3 regions of the Paraburkholderia sp. EB58 genome follow, and region 2 is predicted to be linked to each of the others. Evidence: riboswitches for the same ligand, from Rfam matches in the RefSeq annotation. Region 2 holds a riboswitch; each other region holds the start of a gene.
What was found. Region 2 has a riboswitch for ZMP and ZTP ahead of P3T40_RS12685 (LysE family translocator). Riboswitches for the same ligand answer to the same signal wherever they lie in the genome.

Region 1: linked by a shared signal. The riboswitch ahead of P3T40_RS37730 (tetrahydrofolate dehydrogenase/cyclohydrolase catalytic domain-containing protein) and the one ahead of P3T40_RS12685 (LysE family translocator) in region 2 are both predicted to bind ZMP and ZTP.
Region 3: linked by a shared signal. The riboswitch ahead of glyA (serine hydroxymethyltransferase) and the one ahead of P3T40_RS12685 (LysE family translocator) in region 2 are both predicted to bind ZMP and ZTP.

What each region holds. Positions count from the first base shown of each region.
Region 1 is NZ_JBNDMQ010000041.1:13,131-18,375, forward strand. It holds gene P3T40_RS37720 (Rieske 2Fe-2S domain-containing protein) at 1-959, shown strand, start outside; gene P3T40_RS37725 (MFS transporter) at 1,071-2,315, opposite strand; ZMP/ZTP riboswitch at 2,430-2,512, shown strand; gene P3T40_RS37730 (tetrahydrofolate dehydrogenase/cyclohydrolase catalytic domain-containing protein) at 2,682-3,566, shown strand; gene cysS (cysteine--tRNA ligase) at 3,784-5,169, shown strand.
Region 2 is NZ_JBNDMQ010000007.1:130,644-135,888, reverse strand. It holds gene P3T40_RS12700 (MFS transporter) at 1-793, shown strand, start outside; gene P3T40_RS12695 (YodC family protein) at 1,257-1,538, shown strand; gene P3T40_RS12690 (GNAT family N-acetyltransferase) at 1,566-2,039, opposite strand; gene P3T40_RS12685 (LysE family translocator) at 2,042-2,674, opposite strand; ZMP/ZTP riboswitch at 2,726-2,822, opposite strand; gene P3T40_RS12680 (superinfection immunity protein) at 2,905-3,213, opposite strand; gene P3T40_RS12675 (M20 family metallopeptidase) at 3,445-4,905, shown strand; gene P3T40_RS12670 (malate/lactate/ureidoglycolate dehydrogenase) at 4,922-5,245, shown strand, end outside.
Region 3 is NZ_JBNDMQ010000003.1:195,931-201,175, forward strand. It holds gene P3T40_RS06045 (type IV pilus modification PilV family protein) at 1-370, opposite strand, end outside; gene P3T40_RS06050 (GspH/FimT family pseudopilin) at 367-936, opposite strand; gene nrdR (transcriptional regulator NrdR) at 1,094-1,576, opposite strand; gene glyA (serine hydroxymethyltransferase) at 1,583-2,830, opposite strand; ZMP/ZTP riboswitch at 3,006-3,105, opposite strand; gene ydfG (bifunctional NADP-dependent 3-hydroxy acid dehydrogenase/3-hydroxypropionate dehydrogenase YdfG) at 3,473-4,219, shown strand; gene ybgC (tol-pal system-associated acyl-CoA thioesterase) at 4,278-4,757, shown strand; gene tolQ (protein TolQ) at 4,912-5,245, shown strand, end outside.

The DNA.
Region 1 (5,245 bases), on a different contig from region 2:
TCGTGCTGGTGCGTACCGAGTCGGGCAAGGCGTTCGCGCTGGAAGACCGCTGCGCGCACCGGCAGGTGCCGCTGCACGGCGGGGTGGTGGACGGCGAAACGATCCGCTGCTGTTACCACGGCTGGACCTACGATTGCACCGGCCGCTGCGTCGACATTCCGTATCTGGGACGTGAGCGTTTGCCCAACGGCGTGCGCTCGTATCCGTGCCGCGAGGAGCAGGGTCTGATTTTCGTGTTCCCCGGCAATCCCGCGCTGGCGGAGGAGCGTCAGTTGCCGCCGCTCGCCTCGTTGGGTGACAAGGCCTACAAGACGCGCCGCTTCGGCCGAGAAGTGAAGTGCCATTATTCGTTCATGCATGAAAACCTGATGGACATGAACCATCAGTTCCTGCACCGCAAGCAGATGGGACAGATGCGGGCGCGTTCGCTTGGACGCCGGCGCGGCGACGACTGGGTCGAGGTGGACTACACGTTTGCGCGTATGGCCGGCGAACAGCCGATTGGCGAGGCGCTGGTGTTCGGGCAAAGCCGTAAAGGTACGCAAGGCGCGGACAAGGACGTGATGACCATCCGCACCCAGTACCCGTATCAGACGCTGCAGATCCGCACCTCGGACTCGACGCTGGTGATGAACCTGTGGATCGTCTATGTGCCGGTCGATGCCGAGCAGCGCACCAACCGCACCTTTGGTCTGCTGTCTATCCGCAAGCCGGGCGTTCCGGTCCTGCTGGATATCGCCTGGCCGCTGCTGGTCTGGTTCACCGAGCGCATTTTCAAGGAAGACCGCTGGATCGTCGAACGTGAACAGGAAGCGCACGACCGGCAAGGGGCGGACTGGAATCACGAGGTGTTCCCGGTCATCAACGAACTGCGTGCGCTGCTGCGCGAGTGCGGCGCGCCGCCCGCGGCCGGTCACTTCAAGGGCGTGAGGATTGGGCCCGCCGAGGCGACGACGTAACGCGGTCTGCCCCCGGTCCCTTTACCTTGGCCTCGCCGTCCGGCACCCTGAAATCTCAGGGTGCCGCAGTCCGCGCGGTGACAGGCTGCTCAGGACTCTGCATTCCCACATTTACTCACTCTCGCGAATGCCGGCCTCGTTCAAACTGGCTCCGCGTTCGATGCCGGCGGCGCGCCTCTGCTGCAGCCACGGTCCGGCGATCGACGCGGCCGCTCCGATCGTCCCCATTGTCAGCGACAGCAGCACGATCAGCAGGCCTGTGTGCCCACGTCCGGCAAATACGCCCACCAGCAGGCCCGCGAGCGGCTGGGTGAGGTTGTTCAGCAGGATGATGACACCGGTGGTTTTTCCGTAGTCCTTGGCCGGAATAATCTTTTTCCGGGCGCTTCGGATGTAGACGTTGAACATCTTGTCGAAGCCGATAATCAGCACGAAACCCAGCGCATAGCCCCACGGACTCGCACTCGCACCGGCGATCACACCGCCGAGGCAGATTGCCAGAAACGCCAGCAGACCCAGCGTCTTGCTGGAAAACGAGGCGCGGGCGATGGTCAGCAAGATCAGCACGGTGGCAATCGCGCCGATGGTCTGCAGCACGGCGTAAAAACGCCCCGATTGATGATGGATGCCGGTGACCATGGCGGCTGAGGTGGCGAGCGTCACGCCGATGACGAGATTCTCGGCGGCGGCCAGCAGGATGACTTTTTTCAGACCGGGCAGATGCACGACGTGCTGTACGGCGGTGCGCAGTGGTTGCGTCCAATGACCTTGAGGCGGTTCCGGTGCAATGGCCTGAAAGCCGCTCACGCGTTGCCACAGTACGAATGCGCCGTCGGCGACCAGGAACAGCGCACCGGTAGTGGCCACCACGAACTCCCAGCGCCACCAGCCGAGCAACAACGCCGCGGCCATGGGGCCGAGCACCACGCCGAGCTGGTCGGCCAGCTGCGAGACGGCCAGTACGCGCTCGAACTTGTGAGCCTTGAAGATCTGCGGGAGCATGACTTCGCGCGCTACGAAGCCCTGGCTCGTAAGGATGCCGCAGCAGGCGGACAGCGCAATCAGCCAGCCGATTCCGCCCCACCGCGCATAGCCCAGCACCCCCGCGATACAGACGACGGCGCGGTACGTCTGGCTGATACGCATCAGTTTGAGCGGGGAGAAGCGGTCACTGAGTGCGCCGAACAGCGGGAAGAACAGATAGCGCGGCAACGCCTCGAGAAAGAAGGCGATGCCTGACCACGATACCTTCTGGGTCGTCTGGAATACGACCAGCGGGACCAGGAACAGCAGAATCTGGTCCGCCAGCCGCGCAAAGAAAAGCGAGCAGAAAAAGGCCTGGTGGTTGACGCGCACGGAATTATCGCCTGTTGGTCACCGCGTTACGGCTGGGCAGCCGGAGCTTGGCGGGCAGACTGAAGGATACCCCGAGGTACGGCTTGTCCTGGTGGCGTGGTCGTGAGTTAAAATGGCGACCTACGTGACTGGCGAGAGAAGATGGATCACCATCGGGAAGCGTAGAGGCTAGACCGCCGTTCGCCTGGGCATCTTGATCGTTCTCTTTGGAGACTTCCGATGACTGCCCTGATTTCTACCCCGCGTTTTACCGCTTCCACCGTGTCGCCAACATTCCCTCATCTGCGCGGCCTCGTACTCGCCCACCATTGCGTCCACCTTTTGCAGCGTAGCGGCCATGACACCGCAATGACCAGGAGCTGAGCTATGGACAACTCTCTGAAATGCGTAATCCTGGATGGCAAAGCGGTTGCGGCGCAGGGTGAACACGAGCTGTCCGCGCGAGTTGCCGCGCTCAAGGCAAGGAATGGCGGCCGTACACCGATACTGGCCACCATTCTGGTCGGTGACGATCCCGCCTCGGCCACCTATGTGCGGATGAAGGGCAACGCATGCCGGCGCGTCGGCATGGACTCGCGCCTCGTCGCATTGCCTGCCAGCAGCACCACCGACGAGGTCCTCGCCGAGATCGACCGGCTTAACGCGGATCCAGACGTTCAAGGGATCCTGTTGCAACACCCTGTCCCCGCTCAGGTCGACGAGCGCCGGTGTTTCGACCGCATCTCGATGCTCAAGGACGTTGATGGCGTGACGAGTCACGGCTTCGGCCGGATGGCGCTCGGCGAGGCCGCGTTCGGCCCTGCCACGCCCACTGGCATCATGCGGCTACTCGCGCACTATGGGATCGAGCTCGCCGGCAAGCGCGCGGTGGTGGTCGGACGCAGCGCAATTCTGGGCAAGCCAATGGCACTGATGTTGTCGAATGCGAACGCGACGGTCACCTTGTGTCACTCGAAGACCGTGAATCTCGAAGCTGAAGTGCGGCGCGCGCAAATCGTCGTGGGCGCCGTGGGCAAGCCGAAGTTCATTCCCAATCACTGGATCAGCGACGGCGCGGTCGTGATCGACGCCGGCTACCATCCTGGAGGCGTCGGCGATATTGACCTCGACGGACTGACAAGCCGGTGCGCGGCAGTGACGCCCGTGCCCGGCGGCGTCGGGCCGATGACGATTGCCACCCTCATCGCGCAGACCGTCGACGCTGCTGAACTGGCATATGCTCAACCCACCGGTCAAACCCAAACCGATTGACCAAAAAATCAACGCGCGCTAGCATCGTCCCATGACCTTCGCCGCCCTCTCTCTCTCCCGCTTCATGCATGCATGCTGTCAAAGCCTGCCAGAGGGAGCTTGCGTCTAGCGCGTCGCGTTACGTCACATCTGAGCAAGTCCCCGATGGCCACCCGTTGAAAAACCGGTGGCCTTTTTGTTTTTTGGCGCTTCCCACCACTCACCCTACGGCAATTCAATGGCTCTCGCCTTGTACGATACCTGGTCGCGCGCTGTGCGCCCGTTCACTGCTTTGCAACCAAGCCACGTGGGCCTGTACTGCTGCGGACCGACGGTGTACGACCACGCGCATATCGGCAATCTGCGGACCTACGTGTTCGAAGATGTGCTGCGGCGCGTTCTCGCGCTAAACGGCTACGAGGTGCGGCACGTCGTCAATATCACCGACGTCGGCCATCTCGTCTCCGATGCCGATGAAGGCGAAGACAAGATGGAAAAAGGCAGCCGGCGCACGGGCGCATCGGCTTGGGAGATTGCCGAACGCTATACCCGTGCATTCATGAGCGACTGGCAAGCGCTCAACCTGTTGGAACCCACGGTCTGGTGCCGCGCGACGGACCATATTGCGGAGCAAATCGCCTTCATCGCCGAGCTGGAACGCAATGGCTATACGTACCAGACGAACGACGGCGTGTACTTCGACACCAGCAGGCAGGACGACTACGGCTATCTGGCGCGTCTCGATCACGCGGGGTTGCAAGCCGGCAAGCGGGTGGCTTTAGGTGAGAAGCGGCGCGCGACCGACTTTGCACTGTGGAAATTCAGTCCACCCGATTCGACGCGGCAAATGGAATGGGACAGTCCATGGGGACGTGGTTTTCCGGGCTGGCATATCGAGTGCTCGGCGATGTCGGCCAGGTACCTGAGCCCCTGGTTCGACATTCACTGCGGCGGCGAAGACCACATTGCCGTGCATCACAGCAATGAGATTGCGCAGACGCAGGCTTGCCACGGTACACGGCTTGCCAACTTCTGGATGCACGGGCACTTTCTGACAGTCGACGCGGCCAAGATGTCCAAATCGAGTGGCGACTTTTTGCGCCTGCAGAGTTTGATCGAGCGCGGGATCGAGCCGCTCGCCTACCGCTATCTTTGCATGAGCGCGCATTACCGCAGCAAGCTGCGTTTCAATCATGAGGCGATTGGGGCGGCACAAGCCGCGTTGGACAGGCTGCGCAAAGCGTATGCAAGCTGGCCTGCCGGCGGCACGGCGGATGGGGGATATGTTGCGCGTTTTAACGCCGAGATCAATCAGGATCTGAATCTGCCGCGCGCGCTGGCCATCGTGTGGGAGGTAGTGCGAAGCGATCTGCCGGCGGCGACGCGACGGGCGACGGTTGACGCCTTTGAACCGGTGCTTGGCTTGCGGCTGGCGGAGTGGCAGGCGAATGCGTTCGAGATTCCGGCGGATGTCACCGCGCTGGCTCAACAGCGTGAGAAGGCTCGCGCCGCTAAGGACTGGGCCGAGTCCGATCGGCTGCGTGAGACGTTGAAGGCGGCGGGTTGGCAGGTTGAGGATGGTGCAGGCGGGCAACGGTTGAGTCCGATTGATGCGGCGAAGTAATGCGGCACCGTCTAGCAAGTCAACTGTAGGCGGACTGCGCTACGATCACTGCCTCCCGCTGCGTGATCTCTCGCCG
Region 2 (5,245 bases):
TTCGCTGTTGCTGCTGCTCATCATCTATCCGATGACCCACGGCCGTGAAGCCGGCTGGCCGGCCTGGACGTTTGCGATGTTCGCCTTGAGCGTGCCGGTGTTTGCGCTCTTCATCGCAACCGAGCGGCGTGTCGAGCGCCTCGGCGGCCACCCGCTCGTCGATCTGCAACTCTTCCGCAATCCGGCATTTGCGCTTGGCCTCGTGCTCGCGTTCCTGTTCTATTGCAACAGCGCCTTCTTCCTGACCTACGGCATCTTCCTGCAGACCGGTTTGCACTGGACGCCGCTGGCCTCGGGCGTCGCGATCATGCCGTTTGCGATTGGCTTCGTGGTGGGACCGCTGACCTCGCCCGCGGTGGTGCGGCGCATCGGCGGACATGTACTGACGCTTGGTTTTTCGATGATGACGGTGGGCTTCACGCTGACCGGCTGGTCGGCCACCCAAGCCCCCGCGCCGGATCTGCTGTTCTACTGCGGGCTGGTGTGCGCGGGCGTCGGTCAAGGCCTGCTGCTGCCGTCGATCATGCGGATCATCCTCACGGAAGTCGCGCCCGAGAAGGCAGGCTTGGCGTCGGGCGTCGCCTCGTCGACCTTGCAGATCGGTTCGGCGTTCGGCACGGCCGCCATCAGCGGCGCGTTCTTCGGCGTGCTGGGCGGACGAGCGACGCCCCATGCCTACGCCCATGCCTTCCAGTACAGCCTCGGTATCAATGCGCTATTGATGCTGACGTGCATTGGCCTGAGCGTTCTGCTGGTGCGCCATCAGCAGGTCGCGCTGCGCCGCGCCGGGTAATCTGTGCAATACCCTGACCGATTCCGGGTATTGCACTGCACCGTATTAATGCAGCCGGCTTCGCGGTCCGAGAAATTCATGGGTGATTGGGTCGTTTATGGATGGTTCCGACAATAATTGATCTGATTAAACGAAATGATTCAAAACGATTTCAATGTCTGACAAATTATCCCGGCATCTTTTACGTTGGCATATTAGGACTCACGTAAATTGTTCCCCGTCGCGCGTCTGAAGACGCGCCCGCAACCCCTGTAGGCTAGGGGTTTGGCCGTATGAGCATTGTTTCGCTCAGCGAGCCGATGACCGCATTCTGATTCCCCGCTGTATGAAAACGGTATCAATAAAAATCACTTGCAGACCGTAAATTCGATTGTTAATCTTGGCAAACTTTTTAAATCTTTCGCCAGCCACCTGTCTGAGACAATGGGTTAAAAACTCCAACGCTTTCATCCCGGGGATTGATATGTTGACCGCTACCCTCGATGCTTTCGATACACCGTCAATCGCGCCGCTCAATGTCGGCGATGTGGTCACGCTCAAGTCGGGCGGCCCGCGCATGACGGTCACCTATGTCGGGCCCGTCGCGCTGACTGCGGGTGACTGGGTGGTTTGCCAATGGTTCGACGAGTACGGCGAACTGCGCCAGGAGATGTTCGAGCAGGAGCAAGTCCGGCTCGAACCGCGCTCCATCCCGCCGGGTTCGGTGCATCTGGGCCGTTTCACCCGCGTGGCCCATTCGGGCTGATACGCGCCGGTTCACTGATTCGTAATCTCACGCCCTTGGGGGCGCGTGTACGGCTTTGGCCATTTCTGTGGTCGAGGTCCAGCCGAGTCCCGCGTAAAGCGGGCGCCCCATCTGCGTGGCGTGCAGAATCGCATACGGCAAGCCTCGCTCGCTAAACGCCGCCTCCGCCCGATCCATCAGCATGCGCGCAATACCGCGTTGCCGGTGGCTCGGTTCCACATAGACATTCAGCACGTAGCCGCGCCGGTCCTGTTCCGGATGCAGCGGATGCGGTGGCCAGTCGATTTCCATCAAGCCGATGCCGGCCACCGGCGTGTCGCCGTCGAGCGTGATAAAGCCGAAATACGTGCCGTCGACGAGGCGTGGCTGCAGCCAGGTACGAAAGGCGGGCGTCATCCGATCGAGCACCGCTGGTTCGCGTCCGGCCTCGCGGAACATCTCGTAGCGATGGCGGCAAATCAGCTCGAGGTCATCGGCAACCAGCGCCCGCGTGTGCAGCATGCTCACCGCCTCGCTTCGGTGGCCATGCGTACCGCCAGGCCCGCGAGCACGGTGCCCATCAGCCAGCGCTGAACCAGGATCCATGCGGGGCGCCTTGCGAGGAACACCGCAATAGAACCGGCCATGAGCGCGACAATCGAATTGACCGTCAGGCTAAACGCAATCTGCACCGAGCCGAGCACCAGCGACTGCTCCAACACATGGCCGTGTTGCGGTTCGATGAACTGCGGCAACAGCGACAGATACAGCACCGCGATTTTCGGGTTCAGCAGGTTGGTGACGAATCCCATCGCAAACAGCTTGCGTGGGCTGTCGGCCGGCAGGTCGCGCACCTGAAACGGCGAACGGCCGCCCGGTTTGACCGCTTGCCACGCGAGCCACAGCATATACAGCGCGCCGCCGAAGCGCAGCGCGTCATACGCAAACGGCACGGCGAGCAGCAGGGCGGTGATGCCGAGCGCGGCGCTCAACATATAGAAGACGAAGCCGAGCGCCACGCCGCCTAGCGAAATCAGACCCGCGGTGCGGCCCTGGCAGATCGAGCGCGAAACGAGGTAGAGCATGTTCGGGCCGGGCGTGAGCGCCATCCCGAGCGAGACGAGACCAAAGGTGAGCAGCTTCGCGAGTTCAGGCATGGCAGGGCTCCTTGGAGATTGATGCGGCTGATGTAGCTGAGGCAGCCGAGGCAACAATACCCAGGCGCGCGGCGGTTCGCGAGATTGGTGTCGCGGTCCGCGTTTCCCGATGGTGGCCCATCTTCAAGCGCCAGTTGCGCGGACCGGACGATTATTCCATGCGTGACGCGGAGCGGGCAAATCGGACTGCACGCGGGCGGCTCCTGCGCCGGTGGTCCCCGGTCGGAGTCTCAGCGGTCGCTCTTGTTCCGCGTTGCGCGGTTTTGTACGCGCTGGACCAGCATCACGGAAAAATTGCGCATCCTGACGACGCGCCGCGTTTGCTCCACTTCGACGGCGACGTCCTTCGGCGGGTTCGGCTGCAGCGCCCAATAGAGCGCCGCGAGCCAGCCGAAGCCGGTCCAGCCGAGGCATGCGTTGAACAGCGCGAGCGTCAGCAGGTCATGGCGTTTGCGCCGGTCGGCGAGGATGGCCGGCAGGAAGTACAGCCCCAGTGCGATGACTGCGGCGACGGCTTGAATGACCGTGCTGGTTCCCATCGCGGTTCTCCAAGCGTAGTTGGAACCTTTCAATTGTCGCGCGAATGGGAGATTTGCGCAGCGCGCCGTCCGTTTTAGCGTGAATCGACCCGGTCAAGACGAGGCGCAGTCGCAGTCCATCGGCGCCATCATGCTGCAGCGCCGCGAGACGGCATGGCCGAACGGGGGACTTCAGGCCGGCACCGTAGAGGTCTATCATGTGCGTTTTGACCGACCGACCGGACAGCCAACATGATTTCCGACGACACCCAGCAGACGAGGCAGATCAATCACGACACGCTCCGCGAATTTGTGGACCGCAAGTGGAACGACGAGATCGTGCCGGCGCTGACCGACTATATCGCCGTGCCCGCCAAGAGCCCTGGCTTCGACGCGGACTGGGCCAAGCACGGCTTTATCGACCGCGTGGTGACGGACGCCGCGCAGTGGGCGGAGCAACAGCCGGTCAAGGGCCTCAAGCTGGAAGTGATCCGCCTGCCGGGCCGCACGCCGGTCATCTTCTTCGAGACGCCGGCCACGCGCTCGGGCAGCGCCGAGACCATCCTCCTCTACGGTCACCTCGACAAGCAGCCTGAATTCGACGGCTGGCGCAACGACCTCGGCCCGTGGACCCCAAAACTCGAAGACGGCAAGTTGTACGGCCGCGGCGGCGCGGATGACGGCTATGCCATCTACGCGAGCCTCACCGCACTCGCCGCGCTCGACGCGCAAGGTGTGGAGCGTCCGCGCTGCGTTGGCCTCATTGAAACCTGCGAGGAGTCGGGCAGCTACGATCTGCTGCCGTATGTCGACGCGCTGCGCGAGCGCCTTGGCAAAGTGGGGCTGGTGGTATGCCTCGATTCGGGTGCCGGCAATTACGATCAGCTGTGGCTGACCACGTCGCTGCGCGGGCTGGTCGCTGGCGACCTCGAAGTCCATGTGCTCGACGAAGGCATTCACTCGGGCGGCTACGGCGGCATCACGCCGTCGAGCTTCCGCATCATGCGGCAACTGTTTGATCGTCTTGAAGACGCATCGAACGGCAACCTGCTGCCGAAGGGTTTCCATTCTCCGATTCCGGCCGATCGTTTGCGTGAAGCGGAGGCCACCGCCCACATTCTGGGTGACGACGTCTGGAAGAAGATCCCGTGGGCGTGCGGTCAGGATGGCCGCCAGGTGCTGCCCACCACTACTGATCCGAAAGAGGCGCTGCTTAATTCGACGTGGCGTCCGTCGCTGTCGGTGACGGGGGCCGCCGGGTTACCGGCCCTCGCCGACGCGGGCAATGTGCTGCGCCCGCGCACCGCATTCAAGCTGTCGTTGCGCTTGCCGCCGCTTCTCGATGCGGTCAAAGCGGTCGCGGAACTGAAGGCGTTGCTCGAGTTCGATCCGCCGTACAACGCCAAGGTCACCTTCAGGCCGGACGCCGGCGCGGCCACCGGCTGGAGCGCTCCGGAGCTTGCACCGTGGCTCGCGACGGCCCTCAATGACGCGTCACGCCAGCATTACGGCGCGGATTGCGCGTACATGGGGCAGGGCGGCACGATCCCGCTGATGAACGTGCTCAAGGAAGGCTTCCCGCACTCGCAATTCATGGTGTGCGGCGTGCTCGGACCGAAGTCGAACGCGCACGGCCCGAACGAGTTCCTGCATGTGCCGTATGGCAAGAAGCTGACGGCGGCGGTTGCCGATGTGATTGCCGCTGCGCCTTGAGGGTTTTGAGCGTCTTATGACCGATCCCCGCCCTGCCTACCCGTCTCCGCTCAGAATTCCGTCCGAAACGTTGCACGACTATGTGCGGGCAATCTGGGAGCAAGCCGGCAGTGCGCCGCGTGAAGCCGAACTGGTTGCCGACCATCTGCTGGCCGCGAATCTCACCGGTCACGATTCGCATGGCGTGGGGATGATTCCGCGTTACGTGGCCTCGTTGCGCGATGACGAACTTAAGCTCAACCTGCACGCACAAGTGGCGCGCGACGCAGGCGCGGTTCTGACCATCGACGGCGGCAAAGGCTTCGGCCAGGTGGTTGCCTATGAGGCGATGGAGCACGGC
Region 3 (5,245 bases), on a different contig from region 2:
CGCACGATTCGGGCTTGTCGATCACCTCGCCCGGCGTTCGCAAAGCGGCCACGGCCGACCACGTCACGCGAGCGAATGAGACCCCGCCGCCATGCTGGCTGGTCGACGCATCGCCCTGTGGCAATAGACTCGCCGCGCGGGCGCTCCATTGCCGCACGGCAGCGTCGCCGCCCGTCGGCACGCGCGAGGCTTCGGCGACGGCATCGGCCACGAATACCGCGTGTTCGCGCAGCGCTGCGGCGCGAGCCTCACGCGCAATCCACAACTGCGAGGCGATCAGGCCGAGAGCCGTCACTGCGGTCAGCGCGACCGCGAGCATGACCTCGATCAACGATGCGCCGCATGACCTGCTGACTCGTATGCTTTTCATGACGTCGCTCCACAAGCGCCATCCGCGATGCGCGGCCGTCCACCCGCAGCGATACGTATGCAGCGCCGCCAAGGTTGGCCTTGTGTGGCCCGTGATGGGAATTGCGGCGCAATGTCGAAGCTGCGAAAGCTGCCGATCAACTGCCCCGCGGGCGGCGTAAAGGTGAGGTTCGTCTGTGTGCCGGCAATACTCACTGCCGCGAGTTCGGTCTGCGCGCGCAACACTGTGGGCGTGGGCATCCCGCTGCGCTCGACCATCACCGCCCAACCGCACGACCAGTCCGCCACCCCAACACGGCAAGCCTGCCCCGAGGCAAGACAGCGGCGCGCCGCATCGACCCGGCACACGGTCACGCGCACGCCTCGCCGGACTGCCTCGCTGCGCGCGTAGGACAGCGTTGAAAGCAGCGCCCGGGCTCGCGCATCGACCTGGTCGCGCACGTGCCAGGCAACGAACGACGGCGTCGCCATTACCGCGATCATCCCCAGAACGGCAACTACGACAAGCGTTTCGATCAACGTGAAACCGCGGTAGCACACGCGCGGTAAATCGGCATCCTGCTTCATCTGCATTCCTTAGCTTCGAAAGAATGCAAACAATTTACCCAGACGGAAGTGCGTCAACAATCGGCCGAATGGCCAGGTGGCGAGCGTGGGACATCACCCGCAACAATGTCGGTGTGACGGATACAGAAAGGGAATATCGATGCGATTACGAGAACATTCAGCGCTTGCGGGGCGGCTTGGGAGGCGTGGCCGCGCGCCGAAATTCTTCGATGACGTCTTCGAATTCAGACACGTCTTCAAAACGACGGTACACAGAGGCGAAGCGGACGTAGGCAATCGTGTCGAGCTCGCGCAGCTCGTTCATCACGAGTTCGCCGAGGCGCTCGCTGCGCACCTCGCGCTCGCCACTGCCCAGCAATTGATATTCGATGCGGGCGACAGCCGCGTCGATCGCGTCCGCAGCAACCGGACGCTTTCTCAGCGCCAGTTGCATGCTCGCAACGATTTTGCGGCGATCGAATTCGGTGCGGCTGCCATCCTTCTTGACGACCGACGGCAACGCCAGCTCGACCCGCTCATACGTCGTAAAACGTTTGTCGCAGGCCGGACAGCGGCGGCGCCGGCGAATCGCGGCGCCGTCCTCGGATACGCGGGAGTCCACGACCTGCGTATCGTCGTGCCGGCAGAAGGGGCAGCGCATCGTCGCTTACTTGTAGACCGGGAAGCGCTTGGTCAACTCGGAAACCTGCGCACGCACGCGTTCGATCGTGGCGGCATCTTCCGGGTTGTCCAGCACGTCGGCGATCAGGTTACCTACCTGCTCCGCTTCCTTCACGCCGAAACCGCGCGTGGTCATGGCGGGCGAGCCCAAACGCACACCGCTCGTGACGAACGGCTTTTCCGGATCGTTCGGAATCGCGTTCTTGTTGACCGTGATGTGCGCCGCGCCAAGCGCCGCTTCAGCGGCCTTACCGGTGATGTGCTTCGCACGCAGGTCGACCAGCATCACGTGGCTTTCGGTACGGCCCGAGACGATGCGCAGACCGCGCTTGACGAGCGTTTCTGCCAGCACACGGGCGTTGTCCACGACCTTTTGCTGGTATTCCTTGAATTCCGGCGAGAGCGCTTCCTTGAACGCAACGGCCTTGCCGGCGATCACGTGCATCAGCGGACCACCCTGGATGCCCGGGAAGATGGCCGAGTTGATCTGCTTCTCGAACTCGGCCTTCATCAGGATTACGCCGCCGCGCGGACCGCGCAGGCTCTTGTGGGTCGTAGTGGTCACGAAGTCGGAGTGCGGCACCGGGTTCGGATAAACGCCGGCGGCGACGAGACCCGCGTAGTGCGCCATGTCGACCATGAAGTAAGCACCGACCGACTTCGCAATCTTCGACAGACGCTCGAAGTCGATGCGCAGCGCGAAGGCCGACGCGCCCGCCACGATCAGCTTCGGCTTGTGTTCCTGAGCCAGCTTTTCAGCCGCGTCGTAGTCGATGTCTTCCGCTTCGTTCAGGCCATAGCTGACGACGTTGAACCACTTGCCCGACATGTTCACGGGCGAGCCGTGCGTCAGGTGACCGCCGTGGGCGAGGCTCATGCCCATGATCGTGTCGCCCGGCTTGAGCATGGCGAAGAATACGCCCTGATTCGCTTGCGAACCCGAGTTCGGCTGCACGTTTGCCGCTTCAGCGCCGAAGAGTTCCTTCACGCGGTCGATCGCGAGCTGCTCGACGATGTCCACGTATTCGCAGCCGCCGTAGTAGCGCTTGCCCGGATAACCTTCCGCGTACTTGTTGGTGAGCTGCGAGCCTTGTGCCGCCATGACGGCCGGGCTCGTGTAGTTTTCCGACGCGATCAGTTCGATGTGGTCTTCCTGACGGCGATTTTCCTGCTCAATCGCCTTCCAGAGTTCAGGATCGACGTTGGCGATGGTGCTTTGGGCTCTGTCAAACATACGGGTTCCGTTGAGTGTATTCAGGTTGACCGGATCGTGCGCCGAATTTCGTGCAGAAAGCGTAGTAGGTACGCGGCGCTGCTGGCGGCCGGGCCAGCCCTGACGTGGCGGATGAAGATAAGCCGCACACGCGAGGCAGGACAGCCACCGGCGGCGCAGATGAATGCGCGCGGATCACGGCTGCCCAGGCGAACGGCAAAACGGCACCCTGCGCTTCACGGTGGGTCGCTCCACCTTGAACCTGTTTGGTTCTATCGCCAGTCACGCAGGGATGAGCGCGTTAGTGTATTGGAAGCGCCTCGAATAGGCAACCGGGTCGCCGCCCGGCCCGCCCGCGCGGCGAAAGCCGTTGCCACAAGCGTCGGCGCCACTCGCCATGTTCCCGCCGCCGCGATTTCATCAGACGTAGGCATACTCACCACCCGGTGGCAAACGTCCGATGAAAGCGTCGCGCAAGCGGCAGCCGCCGACACGCCCGCCGCTCATGCCGACGCGTACCATCCGGCCACGGTCCGCTCATCAGCCACCTCCGGCACTTCCGCACGCCTAAAGGTAGTTCGCTGGGACCAAGGTCATTCTTGCCGCAGCGCCGCATTGGAAGTAGGCTTGGCACCTTTCCTCTCTCCCCACCAGGAACCCGCAATGATCGTCTTCGTTACCGGAGCGTCCGCCGGATTCGGCGCCGCCATCGCCCGTACTTTCGTCAAGGGCGGCCATCGCGTCGTCGCCACCGCGCGCCGCAAGGATCGTTTGCAGGCGCTTGCCGACGAACTGGGCGAGGCCCTTCTGCCCTTCGAACTCGACGTGCGTGACCGCGCGGCCGTCGCGGCCGTGCCCGCCACGCTGCCGGAAGCATTCGCCGCCATCGACGTGCTGGTCAATAACGCAGGCCTCGCGCTCGGTCTTGAGCCGGCGCAGCGGGCGAACCTCGATGACTGGCAGACCATGATCGATACCAACTGCACGGGGCTCGTGCAGGTCACCCATGCGCTGCTGCCGGGTATGGTCGAGCGTCAGCGCGGCCATGTCTTCAATCTCGGCTCAGCGGCCGCCAACTGGCCATACGCGGGCGGCAACGTGTACGGCGCCACCAAGGCATTCGTGCGCCAGTTCAGCCTGAACCTGCGCGCCGATCTGGCCGGCACGCCGCTGCGTGTGACTGATGTCGAGCCGGGCCTGTGCGGCGGCACGGAGTTTTCGAACGTGCGCTTTCGCGGCGACGATGAGAAAGCGGCGAACGTCTATCAGAACGTGCAGCCGCTGACGGCCGAGGACATCGCCGACGCGATCTACTGGACTGCAACGCGCCCGGCACACGTCAACGTCAACACGATCGAACTGATGCCGGTTGCGCAGTCGTTCGCTGGGCTGTCGGTGCATCGCGGTTGAACGCTTTCGCCCGGAGCGCCACCCCTCAAAATCACGTCGGCGTGTGCGTTCCGGTAAAATGCGCGGCATGAATATGTCCCCCAGAGAATCCGGCGCCGAAATCGGCTTCACCTGGCCCGTTCGCGTGTACTACGAAGATACCGATGCCGGCGGCATTGTGTTCTACGCGAACTATCTGAAGTTTTTCGAACGGGCGCGCACCGAGTGGCTCCGCGCGTGCGGCATTGAACAGGATCGTCTCGCGGAAGAAACGGGTGTTCTGTTCATCGTGCGCAGCACCGCGGTCGATTATCGTGCGCCCGCCAGGCTTGACGATCTCATCAAAATTGTCAGCCGCCCTGAACGAATTGGCCGCGCGTCGGTCGATTTCTCCCAGGAGGCCTGGCGCGACGGCACGCTGCTTGCTACCGGGACCATTCGGGTCGGCTGTGTCGACCGGGTAGCGCTGCGTCCTGCCGCCATTCCGGCACCGGTTCTCGCCGCATTGCGGCGCGGGCCGAAGGTTACTGCACCCCGCGTGTCAACGGACAACGCCTGAACATCGTTGTTACGGGGCCAGTGAACTCGTATCGATCAAGCAACACAAAGCATGGTTCGGCCCGCGGTTTGCCGATGCTTCCGGTTTCCCCACGGCAAGCTTCGACGGACCTTGCAGCCGGACGCCCCCTTTCGGGACGTTACAGCGAACCTATATGAACACTACACAAGATCTGTCGATCATTTCTCTCGTTCTTAATGCGAGCCTGCTGGCCCAGGCAGTGATGGCACTGTTGCTGCTGCTGTCGCTGCTGTCGTGGACTTTTATCTTCCGCAAGTGGTTTGCGATCCGCCGTGCACGCGCGCAAACTGAACGCTTCGAACGCGATTTCTGGTCCGGCGGCGACCTGCAGGCGCTCTATCAAAGCGCGGCGAACAACCGCCATACGATCGGCGCACTCGAACGGATTTTCGAATCCGGCATGCGCGAATTCCTGAAGGGTAAGGAAAAGCGTCTCAACGACCCGGGCCTGATCCTCGACGGTGCAC